Regions from separate parts of the Pantoea sp. GABEPS69 genome, predicted to be linked through region 2. Evidence: predicted binding sites of a transcription regulator. Region 2 holds the regulator's gene; each other region holds the start of a gene.
The links. The regulator PurR, encoded in region 2, represses purine synthesis genes. The targets are predictions, from matches to a motif close to CANGCAAACGTTTGCNTG.
Positions count from the first base shown of each region.

Region 1: the regulator PurR is predicted to act here: its motif matches at 772-789, upstream of gcvT (glycine cleavage system aminomethyltransferase GcvT).
Region 3: the regulator PurR is predicted to act here: its motif matches at 1,567-1,584, upstream of PVE98_RS17915 (nucleoside-specific channel-forming protein Tsx).

Region 1 is NZ_CP118618.1:744,708-746,974, forward strand. Features, by position in the region: gene ubiI (FAD-dependent 2-octaprenylphenol hydroxylase) at 1-404, shown strand, start outside; gene gcvT (glycine cleavage system aminomethyltransferase GcvT) at 847-1,941, shown strand; gene gcvH (glycine cleavage system protein GcvH) at 1,964-2,267, shown strand, end outside.
Region 2 is NZ_CP118618.1:2,208,246-2,210,512, forward strand. Features, by position in the region: gene PVE98_RS10850 (C40 family peptidase) at 1-383, shown strand, start outside; gene PVE98_RS10855 (YnhF family membrane protein) at 430-519, opposite strand; gene purR (HTH-type transcriptional repressor PurR) at 805-1,830, shown strand; gene punR (DNA-binding transcriptional activator PunR) at 1,827-2,267, opposite strand, start outside.
Region 3 is NZ_CP118618.1:3,671,366-3,673,632, reverse strand. Features, by position in the region: gene yjdN (VOC family metalloprotein YjdN) at 1-226, shown strand, start outside; gene PVE98_RS17915 (nucleoside-specific channel-forming protein Tsx) at 469-1,335, opposite strand; gene PVE98_RS17910 (ATP-binding protein) at 1,611-2,267, opposite strand, start outside.

The sequences.
Region 1 (2,267 bases), 1.5 Mb from region 2:
AAACCTTCCCGCTGATGGCGCGCTACGCCCGCAATTTCGCGGCGCATCGTCTGGCGCTGGTGGGCGACGCCGCGCATACCATTCATCCGCTGGCGGGGCAGGGCGTGAATCTCGGCTTTATGGACGCCGCAGAGCTGATTGGCGAAATCCGACGCCTGCACCAGCAGGGCAAGGATATCGGTCAGCATCTCTATCTGCGTCGCTACGAGCGCAGCCGCAAACACAGCGCGGCGCTGATGCTGGCGGGCATGCAGGGCTTTCGCGAGCTGTTCGCCGGCAGCCATCCGGCGAAAAAGCTGCTGCGCGATCTGGGACTAAAGCTGGCGGATACGCTGCCCGGCGTTAAACCCACGATGCTGCGTCAGGCGATGGGGCTAAACGATATGCCTGCCTGGCTGCGCTAAGCCGCACATTGCTTTCGTTGAGCCAGCCTTGCGCTGGCTTTTTTTACGCCTTTTGATCGCCCTGCACCAAAAACGAGCGGGACTGCACCTTTAGCGAGCCTCGTTTGATTTATTCTAATTTTACCCCCTTGTTCGCATTAGTTTTATTTATTACATGGCGATATCTGCCGAGTGCGTTGTTAACATTTTGCGCGCCATCGCTGATTATCTTGCTGCGCATAACGGCGATACGCCTCTTTCCTGCGTGGTAAATCACAAAAACGCAGTTAATTATGCTGTCATCTTTGCGCGCCGCTCAAGAGACATGCTTCAATTCGACCCTGTACAGCTTATGGTTAAATCGTCTTTTCAATGATAACGTCAGGGAAAAGAGAACGTTTGCGCCGGGCGATAAGCAGGCTGACGCCCGCCCGAAACTTACCCGCTTCGCGACAGGATGGTTATGACTCAGCAAACCCCTTTGTTTGAACAGCATCAGGCCTGCGGCGCCCGCATGGTCGACTTCCACGGCTGGATGATGCCGCTGCACTACGGTTCGCAAATTGACGAACACCATGCCGTGCGTCAGGACGCCGGAATGTTCGACGTGTCGCATATGACTATCGTCGATCTGCACGGCGCGCAGACGCGCGATTTTCTGCGGCATCTGCTGGCGAACGATGTTGCTCGCCTGACGCAGCCCGGCAAAGCGCTCTACACCGGCATGCTGAACGCCTCCGGTGGCGTCATTGACGATTTGATTGTTTACTTTATGACCGACGACTTTTTCCGTCTGGTGGTCAACTCGGCCACGCGCGAAAAGGATCTGGCGTGGATCGGCAAACATGCTCAGGCCTATGGCGTGGCGCTGACCGAGCGTGACGACCTGGCGCTTATCGCCGTACAGGGGCCGCAGGCGCAGCAGAAGGCGCAGACGCTGTTCAGCGCGGAGCAGCGCGACGCGGTCGCCGGGATGAAACCCTTTTTCGGCGTGCAGTCCGGCGACCTGTTTATCGCCACCACCGGCTACACCGGCGAAGCGGGCTATGAAATCGCGCTGCCAGCCGCCGCCGCGGCGGATTTCTGGCAGCGTCTGCTTGAAGCGGGCGTCAAGCCGGCTGGACTGGGCGCGCGCGACACGCTGCGTCTGGAAGCGGGCATGAACCTCTACGGCCAGGAGATGGACGAAGGCGTTTCGCCGCTGGCGGCCAATATGGGCTGGACCATCTGCTGGGAGCCGACCGATCGCGATTTTATCGGGCGCGAAGCGCTGGAGATGCAGCGTGAAAGAGGCACCGACAAGCTGGTTGGCCTGATCATGACAGAGAAAGGGGTGCTGCGCGGCGGGCAGCCGGTGCGCTTTACAGACGCGCAGGGCCAGCCGCAGCAGGGCGTGATCACCAGCGGCTCCTTCTCGCCGACGCTCGGCTACAGCATTGCGCTGGCGCGCGTGCCGGCAGGCATTGGCGAAAGCGCTATCGTCGAGATCCGCCAGCGCGAAATGCCGGTAAAAGTAACCAAACCTGTTTTTGTACGCGGCGGCAAGCCGGTTCAGTAATCTATTTTCAGGAGAAAGGGCGATGAGCAATGTGCCAAACGAATTGAAATACCGTGACAGCCATGAGTGGGTGCGTAAGGAAGCGGACGGCACCTTTACCGTCGGCATTACCGAACACGCTCAGGAGCTGTTAGGCGACATGGTCTTTGTCGATCTGCCGGATGTCGGCAACAGCTACTCAGCCGGCGACGAATGCGCCGTCGCGGAATCGGTCAAAGCCGCGTCCGATATCTACGCGCCCGTCAGCGGCGAGATCGTCGCCGTCAATGACGCGCTGGGCGACGCGCCGGAGCTGGTCAACAGCGAGCCCTACGCAGCCGGTTGGC
Region 2 (2,267 bases):
TGACCAAGCTGATGGGTCAGTTGGGCAAGCCTTATCAGTGGGGCGGTACCTCGCCGCATACCGGTTTCGACTGCAGCGGCCTCGTCTGGTACGCCTATAAAGATTTGGTAAAATTCAGAATCCCGCGCACCGCCAACGAAATGTACCACCTGCGCGACGCTGCGCCGGTGAAGCGCGAGTCGCTGGAAAAAGGCGACCTGGTCTTCTTTCGTATCAACGGCCGCGGCACCGCCGACCACGTCGGGGTTTACCTCGGCAACGGCAAATTCATTCAGTCGCCGCGCACCGGAAAAGATATCCAGATTAGCGGGCTCTCGGATGATTACTGGCAGCGTCACTATATCGGCGCGCGCCGGGTAATGACGCCGAAAACCATTCGCTAAACGCGAAAAAAAACCGGGATAATCCCGGTTTTTTTATCGCTGTCTGTTAGTGCATGACGGCGGTAAAGCTAAAGGCCACAATCATCAGCAGCGCCGCGCCGGTGGTCATTAATGCCAGTTTCAAATCGGTGCTCATTTCCTCTCCTTATCCACACAATTATCAGGGTCTTGTGCGATTTTCCCATAGTTGTCGGTAAAAATCTCGTTTTATCCCGCAAGCCTTGTTAGAATCCCCGGCTTTGTTGCGCAACTGACGCAACGCCCGTACCGTTCGTACGCAACAGCCCCTGTTTTGTCCTGCCCAGTGAGTATTTCACCGACAAAAACTGTAGCGAATTAACAGAAAACTCTCTTAGCGGACGCAAACGTTTAACATTATGCTTATCAGTGGGTTATTGATAAGTTCTGGAGTCTCTTTTTAATGGCAACAATTAAAGATGTCGCGAAGCGCGCGGGTGTTTCCACCACCACCGTTTCCCACGTGATCAATAAAACGCGCTTCGTTGCGGAAGAGACGCGCAACGCCGTCTGGCAGGCGATTCAGGAATTACACTATTCGCCCAGCGCCGTGGCGCGCAGCCTGAAGGTCAACCACACTAAAACGCTGGGGCTGCTTGCCACCTCCAGCGAAGCGCCCTATTTTGCGGAAATCATCGAAGCGGTCGAGCACCACTGCTTCGAGCGGGGCTACACCTTAATTCTTGGCAACGCCCACAACGATCTGCAAAAGCAGCGCGCCTATCTGTCGATGATGGCGCAGAAGCGCGTCGACGGCCTGCTGGTGATGTGCTCCGAGTATCCGGACGATCTGCTGAAGATGCTGGAAGAGAACCGCAATATTCCGATGGTGGTCATGGACTGGGGCGAATCGCGCGGCGATTTTACCGACACCGTGCTCGATAACGCTTTCCAGGGCGGCTATCTGGCGGGACGCTATCTGATTGAACGCGGCCATCGCGATATCGGCGCCATTCCCGGCCAGCTGGAGCGCAACACCGGCGGCGGGCGCCATGCGGGCTTTTTGCAAGCGCTGGAGGAAGCAGGCATCGCGGTGCGTCCCGAATGGATCGTACAGGGCGATTTCGAACCGGAATCGGGCTATCAGGCGATGCAGCAGATCCTGCAGCAGAAGCAGCGCCCGACGGCGATCTTTTGCGGCGGTGATATTATGGCGATGGGCGCGATCTGCGCCGCCGACGAGATGGGACTGCGCGTGCCGCAGGATATTTCGGTGATCGGCTATGACAACGTGCGCAACGCGCGCTACTTCACTCCGGCGCTGACCACCGTGCATCAGCCTAAAGCCCAGCTGGGCGAGAAGGCGCTGGAGATGCTGCTCGATCGCATCACCAGCAAACGCGAAGTGTCGCAGACCATCGAAGTGCATCCCACGCTGATTGAGCGCCGCTCGGTCGGCGACGGCCCGTTCCGCGACTACCGCCGTTAATCCTCGCTTAACCACTCCTGATTGAGCGTTTGCGCATCGCCGAGATAGCTGAGCAACCAGCTAAGCGCCGGCGATGCGCGCGCCTCCGACCAGCTCACGCAGCAGTGACTTTCCGGAAAGGGTGCAGGCAGCGTCAGCTCCGCCAGCTCGCCCTTATCCAGCAGCGGACGCGCCAGATGGCCCGGCATCATCGCCACGCATAAGCCATCCAGCACGCACGCCAGCCCCGCCTGCCAGTCCGGCACCACCAGTCGGCGCTGGTTATCCAGCGTCCAGGTCATGCGGCGCGGCAGCGCGCGCGAGGTATCCTCCAGCACCAGCGACGGCCAGACGCGCAGCGCGTCGTCGTCGAGCTGCGGCTGCTGCGTCAGCGGATGGTGGCGCGCCACGACGCAGCGCCAGTTCAGCGCGCCCATATCGCGAAAGGAAAAGCGCCC
Region 3 (2,267 bases), 1.5 Mb from region 2:
GAGCGACGGCAATACCGAGAAGCCGCCGGCATCGGAGCACGCCGGTTACGCGGTCAGCCTGTCGACCACCGACGTGGAACAGGGTAAAGCCTGGTTCGAGAAACTGTCGGCGGGCGGGAAAGTGACGACGCCGTGGCAGGAGACCTTCTGGTCCAACGGCTTCGCGATGTTTATCGATAAGTTCGGCATTCCGTGGCGCATCAACGTCGAGAAGCCACAGGAATAAGTTAGGTTCAGGCAGGTAAAGCGCTTACGTAGTGAGTCTGATCCGATCGCAAAGTCGCTCAAGGCATCCTTGCTTGCTCGGCCCGCGCGGATACGCACCTCATCCTTGAGGTGCGCCCGTAAACGGGCCAACGCGCTGGGTTGTTCAAAAACGCTCCCGGCGTTTTTGTCCTTGCCGCGGGACGCTTTGCTCTTCGGCTCAGGCTCACCGCTTTATAAGATCGGTGCTATTAGCCCGCTTTATCAGAAGTTATAACCCGCCACCAGGTAGTAACCCCAGCCGGTTGATTTCACTTCAAACGGTCCACGACCAAAGTTCAGCTCCTGACCATCCGCCCACTGACCGCCGTTATGGAAGTAACGCGCCACGGCGGAAATATGCCAGTGGTCGTAGCCCAGCGACAGAATATGACTGGAGGCGACAGAGTTGCTGGTGCGCGATGCGTCTGACTTGTCGCGCAGATCGGAACCCCAGTCGAAGTTGGTAAAGCCGATATAGCTCAGGTTGCCGCCCCACAGCGTGGTAATCGGCACCATATATTTCACCTTGAAGCGATAGCCATCCCAGCTGTTCTCGTTCGCCGCGCCGTAGTTCTCCCACTGATATTTGGCGTAGACGTTAAGCGACAGGCCGACGTCGCTGTGCGTGTCGATGTCGGTGCCGAGACCCATATACCAGGTGTTCTGACGGTTATCGCTGTTGCGGCCCATATCGTAGATATAGTTGTTGGCGAAGTACCACTCTTTGAACGGACCGAAGGCCAGACTGGTGCCGGTCAGCTTATCGATAGAGAAACGCGGCTCGATTTCCATGAACATCGGCGAACCATGGTCGAAAATGCCGTTGGCGTTGCTGTTGCCCATGCCGAAGAAGTTGGTCAGATCGAGGTAGCCGTAAAAATCGAACCAGTCTTTTTTCGCGAAGGCTTCATATTCCAGATAAACGTCGTTATTGAACTGCGGTCCGAAGCGAGTGTGATAGCTGCCCACCACGTTAACGCTCTGGTGCCACCAGTCGGAGAGATATTGCGGATCGCTTTCGGCGGCCTGCGCGCCGCTGCTCAGGGAGGTTGCCAGCAAGGCGCCTGCTATCAAGGTTTTAAATTTCATTATCATTAACCACATGCTTTTGACCGCGCAGCGACGCAGTCAGAGTGAAATCGATCCCAGAGTGGGGCGGCGAAGATGTAACCGTTTTTTACAGCCGGTTTTTGACCTGCGTAGCCTGACCGTTACAGGGCGATAGAAAATAGATTTTGCTCACGTTTGTCAAAATGTGTTGCATTGCATTTACGTGAAAATGTGAAGTGTGTCACGAAAATAAGCGGCGGCGAACGGAACGCCGCAACCGTTTACGTTGTCGGCATCGCGCACGAACGTGAAAATCAGGGCAGGGTGACGCGAACCTGCAGACCGCAGATGGCGCCCTGCGGATTGAGGCAGTTGGAGAGGGAAACCTGGATATGGTGTTTTTGCGCCACGCTGCGCACGATCGACAACCCTAAACCGCTGCCCTGCGCCTTCACGGTCGGCGACCGGGTAAAGCGATCAAAGGCGCGATCGATAAAGGCTCCCGGCATGCCGGGACCGTTATCGACGATATCGACCACCGTGCGATCGCCGACGCGATGCAGCAAGACGTCCACCAGGCTGCCTTCCGGCGTATGCAGCATGGCGTTGCCGATCAGATTATCGAACAGGCTGCGCAGCTCGGAACGGCTCGCCTGCAAATGATAGTGCGTCGAGCCGTTAAAGCCGATATCGATGCCGCGCTTGTCGGCCACCACCATCAGCTGCTCGATGCTCTCTTTCAGCAGATCCTCCAGCTCGATATTTTCTACCGAAGCGACCACGGTTTTATCTTCCTGGCGCGAAATATTGAGCAGCTGCGTCACCAGATGGCGCGTGCGCGTCACGCCCGCTTCCAGCTGATCGAACTGGCGGCTCGCTTCGCCCGGCTGAATATGCTGGCGCAGGTTCTCCAGCTGCAGCGTCACCGCCGTCACCGGCGTGCGCAGCTCGTGCGCCGCGTCCTCCAGGAA